DNA from 2 places in the Actinoplanes sp. NPDC089786 genome. Region 2 is predicted to be linked to the other one. Evidence: riboswitches for the same ligand, from Rfam matches in the RefSeq annotation. Region 2 holds a riboswitch; the other holds the start of a gene.
What was found. A riboswitch is a leader RNA that binds a small molecule or an ion and turns the genes downstream of it on or off. The one in region 2 is predicted to bind cyclic di-AMP.
Positions count from the first base shown of each region.

Region 1: it holds a riboswitch for cyclic di-AMP, as region 2 does, so the genes downstream of both, AB0O15_RS40650 (NlpC/P60 family protein) here and AB0O15_RS24715 (hypothetical protein) in region 2, are expected to answer to the same signal.

Region 1 is NZ_JBFBGU010000025.1:24,895-29,386, reverse strand. Features, by position in the region: gene AB0O15_RS40675 (ANTAR domain-containing protein) at 35-1,036, opposite strand; gene AB0O15_RS40670 (hypothetical protein) at 1,085-1,285, opposite strand; gene AB0O15_RS40665 (DUF6158 family protein) at 1,524-1,760, opposite strand; gene AB0O15_RS40660 (hypothetical protein) at 1,819-2,223, shown strand; gene AB0O15_RS40655 (DUF3817 domain-containing protein) at 2,234-2,578, shown strand; cyclic di-AMP (ydaO/yuaA leader) riboswitch at 2,746-2,874, shown strand; gene AB0O15_RS40650 (NlpC/P60 family protein) at 2,933-3,847, shown strand; gene AB0O15_RS40645 (sigma-70 family RNA polymerase sigma factor) at 3,912-4,492, opposite strand, start outside.
Region 2 is NZ_JBFBGU010000008.1:268,190-272,681, reverse strand. Features, by position in the region: gene AB0O15_RS24720 (ABC transporter ATP-binding protein) at 1-85, shown strand, start outside; gene AB0O15_RS24715 (hypothetical protein) at 116-1,159, opposite strand; cyclic di-AMP (ydaO/yuaA leader) riboswitch at 1,162-1,302, opposite strand; cyclic di-AMP (ydaO/yuaA leader) riboswitch at 1,566-1,705, shown strand; gene AB0O15_RS24710 (hypothetical protein) at 1,709-2,749, shown strand; gene AB0O15_RS24705 (glycoside hydrolase family 65 protein) at 2,803-4,492, opposite strand, start outside.

The DNA of each region.
Region 1 (4,492 bases), on a different contig from region 2:
TCGAGGGGCGCGGAGCGATCCGCGCCCCTTCTGCTTACGAGCGGTCGCGCGCGGCCGCGGCGATCAGGCGCTCGGCCACCGACTGACGGTCCATGCCGAGGCGCTGCGCGGTCTCCTGCAACACGTCGTAGGCCTCGCGTACGCCACACCCGCGCTGCGCGATGATCACGCCGATGGCGCGGTCGACCGTGGCGCCCTGGCTCAGCGCCGCGCGGCGGGACAGCTCACTGAGCAGGATCTCGGCCTGGTTGACGATGGCCATCGCGGTGAGCAGCAGCTCGGGGCGGATGCTCTGCGCCTGCCGGACGTAGATGCTGAGCGCGCCGACCGACGTCCGCCGCACGTCCAGCGGGATGGCCGCCACGGCGTGCACGTCCTCGTCGCGGGCGGAGTCGCCCAGCGCCGGCCAGCGCGGGTCGTTCGGCAGGTCCTGGGTGAGCACCAGGGTGCGGGTGCGGGCCGCCTCGAGGACGGGTCCTTCGCCGGTCTCGAACTGGCAGTCGTCGACCCCGCGGCCGTCGCTGCCCGACGCGGTCAGGCTCGGCCCCTCCCCCTCGGTGATCAGCGCGACCGAGCAGCGGACCGCGCCGGGGATCGTCCCGGCGGTGAAGACGGCGAGCCGCTCCAAGGCCCCGGCCACGTCGTCCGCGGAGAGCAGCCGCTCGGACAGCTCGTGCAGGAGCCCGGCCACCTCGACCGTGCTCGTCTGCGGCAGCGCCAGGCCCCCGGCGCCCGGCCGGACGACCTCGGAGGGGATGACGACGGCCGATCCGGGCCGGGCCACCTCGGCGGGGGCGGGATCGGCGGCGTCCCGCGGAGCGGGCAGGGACGGGCCGATGGCTGGGGCGTTGGGGTGGGCGGCGATGACGGGTTCCGTCTCGGTGTGGTGGACCGGGCCCGCGTTCGGGGCGCCGGCGCCCTGTCCCGGGTGGCGGGGACGGGCTGTGCGTCGGGTCTGATTGGGGGCGGAGGAAGCGGCCGCCGGCGGCGTGGACCGCTGACCGGCGCGCTCAGCGCTCCGTCGGGGTGCGGGCACGCGTCGGATCCTCCCACGTCCTGAGGTGGACACGAAAGTTTTGTGCCTCTACCGGGTGCCTTCAGCCCTTTCGGCTGGTGCGACCGTCTCTGCCGAGGTGCGGTTTTCCCGCGAAAGGTCCGAATTGTGCTCCCGATCGTCCGAATCCGCGAGAATGGCCGCGGCCTGGGCCTCCGGGTCGGCGCTGCCGGCGGCGCGCTCCTCGGGAAGCAGGTCGGCGGCGCGCTCTTCGGTACGAGGATCGTTCATGAAGATCGGGTACCCACAACCGGCCCAACATAATGCGCCGCCCCCGAGAACCTCGGAGGCGGCGCATAGGTGTCGGTGTGCATGTCGCCTCTCGGCGAGTGGCTCAACACGGCTCCAGCCGAACGGTATTCCGTGAAGGCAATGGGTGAGGCCCGGGGACACTGGACACACCGACATCTGTTCTCAACTGTCGGTCGCCCGCCCTGATTCCAGCAGGCATTGTGACCCAGGACACACGTCAGAAGTCCTGCGTGAGGCGATGCGGATCCACCTCACGGCCCGGGTGCCGGGCCAGGTACTCGGTCTCCAGTTCCGCCGTCCGCCGCAGGTGGTTGTCCAGGGCGGCGTCCGGCCCGTACCGCAGGGTGTCCAGCCGGGTCCGGTGCAGGCTGGCCAGTTCACGGATCAGGTCGTCGTCACCCAGTCCCGCCGGGTCGATGCCGATCTCGGAGATCTCCACAGGCTGGTCGCTCATACCGTTCAGCCTTGCCCGCGCGGGTCGCCCTGAAACCCGCGCGACTACCCTGACAGTCATGAAAGGGCTGCTGACCCCGGCGTGGATCCTCCGCCATGTGGTCGCGCTCGTTCTGATCGTGGCCTTCCTCCTGCTGGGCTGGTGGCAATACACCCGCGCCACCGGCGGAAACGCACTGAGCTGGGGGTACGCGTTCCAGTGGCCGGTCTTCGCCGGCTTCGTCGCGTTCCTGTGGTGGCGCGAGGTTCGGCTGGCCACGAAACCGGCGGCGGAGCCGGCGCCGGAACGGGAAAAGCTCCCAGATTCGGCTGTTACCGTCGGCCGCCCGGTCCGGGTCCCGTCCCGCCCGGCGCCCGACCCCGGCGCCGACGACCCGGAACTGGCGGCCTACAACGACTACCTCGCCTGGCTCAACGCCCATCCCGGCGCCCGCCCCGGCGACTACCCCGGACCCAGGAAGTAAGGAAAGCACCGTGCAGGGAGCTCTCACCCGTTACCGGATCATCGCCTACATCGTCGGCGTGGTCCTGATCGTGCTGGTCCTCGTGGGCATGCCGCTGAAGTACCTGGCCGACAACGACACGGTGGTCGCGGGCGTCGGCCCGGCGCACGGCTTCCTCTTCATCCTGTACGTGCTGGCCACCTTCGACCTCGGCCGCCGCGCCCAGTGGCCGCTCAGCCGCATGCTGCTGGTGATGCTGGCCGGCACCATCCCGTTCCTGTCCTTCTGGGCCGAGCGGAAAGTGACGCGCAATTGGATCAGCGTCAATCCCGAAAAGTCCGATTCCGCGTCCGGGGATCACGCGCTGAATTCCTAGAATTACGCCGCGCATTCATTGGCTTAAGGTTTTCTTGCCGAGCTTGCTTTTCGGAGATCCATCGATAAGTTAATGCGGTTGGTTCGGTCCGCAGCCACACCCTCCGGTGGCGCCGAGCCGGCGCTGCCGAGTCTGCACGGCGGCCTCGACGCGGTCACCCCCATCCGGCCGCGCCCGGGCCCATCGTGACGAACCGGGGAACCGAGTTCTCGGGGTGAATCCGCGCACCACCGCGGTAGGGCCTTCTTCCCGCCCGAACCCGTCAGCTAACCCGGTAGGCGGCACAGGCGGAAGAAAGGCCTCTCAGCGTTGTCACACGCCCGCACGAGGTTCCGGATCGCGGCCGTCGCCCTCATGGCGCTGGCGCTGACCGGGCCGGCCGTGACGGCCGCTCACGCGGAACCGTCCAAGACCGAGATCACCAAGAAGATCGCCAAGGCATCGGACGATCTCGAGGATGTCGTCGAGTCGTACAACGGCATGAAGATCGATCTCAACAAGACCAAGGCCGATCAGGTCGCGCTGACGAAGTCGCTGGGCCCGGCCAAGGAGGTCCTCAAGGTCGCCCAGGCCGAGATGGGCCAGATCGCCAACAAGGCTTACCAGCAGGGTGACATCGGCGCCATGAACGTGATGCTCGAGGGATCGGGCACCCTGATGGACCGGATCGGCATGCTCGACCAGCTGACCCGCGATCGCCAGCGCAAGATCGACAACTACACGGCGACCACGCAGAACTACGACACGCGTCAGGCCGCCCTGAAGACCGCGCAGAACAAGCAGAACGCGCAGCTGAACGAGTTGGCCAAGCGCAAGAAGAAGATCGAGAACGACATCAAGAAGCTGTACGCGATGCGGACGGCGGCGTACGGCACGCCGACCAAGTCGGGCAGCAAGTACAGCGGCCCGATCCCGCAGATCGCCGGCTCCGCGGGCAAGGCGGTGTCCTTCGCGTACAACGCCATCGGCGTGATGTACAAGTTCGGCGCCGACGGCCCGAACGGCTACGACTGCTCGGGGCTGACCTCGGCGGCCTGGCGTGCGGCGGGCAAGAGCCTGCCCCACAAGGCCTCCGCCCAGATCAGCGCCACCACCCCGATCAGCAAGGGTGACCTGAAGGCGGGCGACCTCATCTTCTTCCGCAACGGTGGCCATGTCGGCCTCTACGTCGGCGGCGGAATGATGATCGACGCTTACCGTACCGGCGAGCCGGTGACGAAGCGCTCGATGAACTCGATGACTCCGACCGGGTACGGCCGGGTCAAGTAACTCAGCACAGTGAAAGGGCCGGTTCCCCTCGCGGGGAACCGGCCCTCTTGTATGACCTGATCGGTCAGGCGGCCTGCAGGCCCTCGGCCCGGGCCAGCTCACGCAGCCGGCCGAGCGCCTGGATCTCGAGCTGACGGATCCGCTCGCGGGAGAGCGAGAACCGGGAGGCGACCTCGGTGAGCGAGTGCTCCCGGCCGTCCTCCAGGCCGTAGCGGGCCCGCATGATGCCGGCCGACCGGTCGTCGAGGTGGTTGAGCAGACCCTCGATGCGCGACCGCTCCAGGGCGGTCAGCACGATCTCTTCCGGCGACGGGGCGTCGCTGTCGGCCACCAGGTCGCCGAGGTTGGTGTCACCGTCGTCGCCGACCGGGGTGTCCAGGGACACCGTGTCCTGCGCCCAGCGGGTGAGCTCACCGACCCGCTCGACGGTCACGCCGAGCGCCTTGGCGATCTGGTCGGGCTCGGGGTCGGCGCCGAGCTCGCGGACGAGCTGGCGGGTGACGTTCCGCATCCGGTTGACGTCTTCGACCAGGTGCACGGGCAGGCGCACGGTGCGCTCCTGCTGAGCGATGGCCCGGCTGATGGCCTGACGGATCCACCACGTCGCGTACGTCGAGAACTTGTAGCCGCGCTCGTAGTCGAACT
Region 2 (4,492 bases):
CATCTGGCTGGAGTCGGGTGTGATCCGGGCCGACGGCCCGACCGAGGACGTGCTGAAGGAGTACGCGACCTTCATGAGCAAGTAGGTCGCGTACTCCCCTGGTGTCCCGTCCGGCTTACTTCACCGACAGATGCACGTGGTTGGTGTGGTCGGTGGACGGGTCGCCGCCCGCACCGGAGTACGACTTCCACCCGCTGCTGGGCAGCCAGATCCGCCGGAACCAGATGACGTAGAGCACACCCAGCGTCTTCGCGTTGCTGATGAAGTAGTTCGCCAGGTTGTTGCCGTACGTCTTGCTGCTGCCGGTGGCGTCGCCGCCGAAGCCACCCTTGTCGGCGGCGAAGTCGCAGGCGCGGCCCAGCGGATGCTCGCCGCTGTTCTGCTCGCGGAAGCAGTGCACGTAGTGGTTGAACCCGTCAGCCTGCGCCTCCTTCATGGCGTGCAGCAGGCGCGGCGTGATGCAGCCGCCACTGGTCGGGTCGTTGACCGTGCAGCCGCCGTTCAGGTTGCCGCCCGGGCTGGCCTTGGCGCTGCTGCCGCCGCCACCCGGTGACCCGGCGTCCTGACCCTGACCGGCCGCCTTCAGCACGCCCTCGGCCTGCGCCTTGCGCTTGGCCATCACGGTGAGCTGCTTCTGCTGGTCGGCAATCTCGGCGTCGACCGCGGCCTTGGCCCGGAGCTGCTCGTCCCGGGCGTCCTTGAGGTTCCGCAGCGCGGCGTCCTGCTTGACCGCGACGGTCTCCAGGATCTGCACGCGGTCGAGCATCCCGGTCGAGTCGCCGGCCGACGCGTTGATCAGCGCGCCCATCGTCCCGAGCCGCCCGGTGCGGTAGCTCTGCCGGGCGATCTCGTCGAGCTCGGCCTGCCGCGGACCGAGTTCTTTGTCCAGTTCCTTGATCCGGGTGACCAGCTTGGCCTGCCGGACCTTGGAGGTGTCCAGCGCCTCCTTGGCGTCCACGTAGCCCTTGGACGCGGCCTCGACCTGCTGGATCAGCGACTTGGAGCCGCCTTCGCCGTCGTCGCCGTTGTCGCCCGGTGCGGCCAGGGGCCGGGGCGCGGCCAGGGCCGGGCCCGCCACGGTGGTGGCCGCGAGCCCGCCGAACGCGACTGCGATGGCGAGGGCGCACGCCAGTCGCTTCCGGACAGAGTTCTGCCTCATGCCGTTCCTTCCGTCGGCCGCCGACCGGGTTAGCTGACGGGTTCGGGAGGGAAGCGCTCCCTACCGCAACGAGTGCGGATACACCCCACTACCTGGGATTTGGGTCCCCGGCTCGCCGTGTGGCGATTGAGCGGCGATCACCGTTTGATAACGCTGACCGACAGGAACGATACCTACGAATCCGATATTCGCCACCTTCGCACTGAGAGCCACTAAGCATGTGCTATCAGTTATTTCGACTACGGTGAGAATGCGACGACTCACATTGATGTGAGGTCACCAGGTAATGTCACCCAAAGTCGTTGCTCAATAACGCCTTTTGACCGGTTCAGCGGGCTGAAGACGGGCGTTTCGTCAGGTAAGCTGGCCGCCGGTCACTGCCAGGAGGCACTACCCCCAAAGTGCCGGCAGGCCACCACCTAATCGCCCGAAAGGCGAGCCGGGGAACCATGTTCCTCCGGGGTGAATCCGCGGAACCTCGCGGTAGGGAGCGCTTCCCTCCCGAACCCGTCAGCTAACTCGGCCGGTGGTTACACGGAAGGATTGTGCATGACGGCAAGCCCACGCCGGTGGCTGGTCCTCGCCCTGGCACCGCTCGTCGCTGTAACCGTTTCGGTGTTCGCACCCGCGTCACCGGCGAGCGCCGAGCCGGGTGACGGCAAGAACTCCACGAAGAGCGGTTCCGCCGAGGCGCCCGAGGAGGGCAAGCAGGACGCGCTCCTGGAGGATGTGCTCGACTCCACCGGTCGTCGTTACCTGGCCGCCAAGACCGCGGTGCAGAAGTCGACGAAGACCCAGCTCAACCTCTCGGTGCAGGTGAAGCAGGCGGAGGCCAAGCGCGATCTCCTGCTACCCCAGGTCGGCCGGATCGCCGGGCAGCAGTACCGCAACGGCGGCCTGTCCACGGCCAGCTTCCTGCTCGACAGCCCCGGCGCCGGCGGCTTCCTCGACCGGGCGATCTCGCTCGAGGAGCTCAGCGCGCTGAACGACAACAAGCTGCACGAGCTGAACGAGGCGATCGACGAGGTCGCCCGCAACAAGGCCCGCCTCGACCAGGAGGTCAAGGAGCAGAAGGCCAACATGGTGCTGATGCAGAAGCAGAAGGACGCGGCGGACAAGGCGCTGGCCCTGGTCGGCGGCTCGCTGACCGACGGCTTCGTCGACGCGACGTCCAAGGTCGCCGAGCCGGCGCCGCGAGACAAGAACGGCGACTTCGGCCCGCAGAGCTGCAACGTCAAGGACCCGACCACCAGCGGCTGCATCACCGCCCGCACCCTGCACATGTACCAGCAGGTCAAGAAGGCCGGGTTCGACCGGTTCGTCGGCTGCCACCGCAACGGCGGCCCGTTCGAACACCCCAAGGGCCGGGCCTGCGACTGGTCGCTGCAGAAGTCGGGCTTCGCGAAATACCACAACGCCGACACCAAGAAGTACGGCAACGACCTGATGGCGTTCCTGGTCCGTAACGCCGACCGGCTCGGCATCCTCTATGTGATCTGGAACAAACAGATCTGGTTCCCGACCCGCGGCTGGGGCAACTACCACGGCGTCAGCACGCACGAGGACCACGTGCACGTGTCGATGCTCTAGGTGTGACGAAGAAAAACCCCTGCCCTCCGAAACCGGAGAGCAGGGGTTTTTCGTCAGTGGCCGCTGGTCGCGCGCCGGACCGGGGCACGGCCGGCGGGCTGCTGCGGCGGCGGGCCGGTCGGTGTCCCGGGCGGGATCGGCACGGTCATCGACTTGCCCTGCACCACCTCGATCTCCTTGCCGTGGTGCACGAGCTGGAGGCGGGACGAGCCCTGCCCGTTGCGCAGCGAGTAGGTCACCTCGTCGGCGGTCACGTTGACCCGCAGCCGCAGCCCCCGCCAGAGCAGCGAGAACTCCAGCTTGGTGATCCGGCTGGGCAGCCGCGGCGCGAAGGACAGCTGACCGTTGAAGTCACGCATGCCGCCCAGGCCGGCCACGAGCGCGATCCAGGACCCGGCCAGCGACGCCACGTGCACGCCGTCCCGCGCGTTCTGGTGCAGGTCGTGCAGGTCCATCAGGGCGGCCTCGCCCAGATAGTCGTGGGCCAGCTCGAGGAAGCCCACCTCGGCCGCCATCACCGCCTGGATGCAGGCGGACAGCGACGAGTCCCGGACCGTACGCGCGTCGTAGTAGGCGAAGTTGCGCGCCTTCTCCTCCGGCGTGAACGCGTCGCCGCGCACGTACATCGCCATCACCAGGTCGGCCTGCTTGACCACCTGCTTGCGGTACAGGTCGAAGTACGGGTAGTTCAGCAGCAGCGGGTACGCCTCGGGCGCGGTGTTCTCGAAGTCCCACTCCTGGAGCCGGGTGAAGCCCTGCGACTGCTGATGCACGCCCAGCTCACGGTCGTACGGGATGTGCACGGCGGCCGCCGCGTCCCGCCAGGACGCCGTCTCCTCGTCGTCGACCCCGAGCCGGCGGGCCACCTCGGGATGGCGCTTGGCCACCTCGGCGGCCGAGAACATGTTCTGCTGCGCCATCAGGTTGGTGTAGATGTTGTCGTCCACCACGGCGGTGTACTCGTCCGGGCCGGTCACGCCGTCGATGTGGAAGCGGCCGTGCCGGTCGTGGTGGCCCAGCGAGCGCCACAGCCGAGCGGTCTCGACCAGCAGCTCCAGGCCGACCTCGCGCTCGAAGTCGTCGTCGCCGGTGGCCTGCACGTAGCGGCGCACCGCGTCGGCGATGTCGGCCCCGATGTGGAAGCCCGCGGTGCCGGCCGGCCAGTACGCCGAGCACTCCTGACCGCGGATCGTCCGCCACGGGAACGCCGCGCCCTGCAGGCCCAGCGTCTGTGCCCGCTCCCGGGCCAGGTCCAGCGTGGAGTGTCGCCAGCGCAGCACGTCGGCCGCGGCGGACGGCTGGGTGTAGGTCAGCGCCGGGAGCACGAACGTCTCGGCGTCCCAGAACGTGTGGCCGTCGTAGCCCGGTCCGGTGAGCCCCTTGGAGCCGATCGGCCGCTGCTCGGCCCGGGCGCCCGCCTGGAGCGTGTGGAACAGCCCGAAGCGGACCGCCTGCTGCACCTCGGGGTCGCCCTCGACCTGCACGTCGGAGTGGTCCCAGAACGCGTCCAGGTATTCCCGCTGTGCGTCGACCAGCCCCTCCCAGCCGTCCAGCCGGGCACTGGCCAGCGCGCCGCCGACCTGGTCGCGGACGGCGGGCAGCGAGCGGTGGCTGGACCAGCCGTAGGCGGCCAGCTTGACCACCCGCAGCTTCTGACCCGGCTCGAGCTTGCAGGCGACCGTGGTCCGCAGCCAGTCCGGGTGGCCCTCGGTGGTGATGGCGTGCTTGCCCGGCGTCTCGACC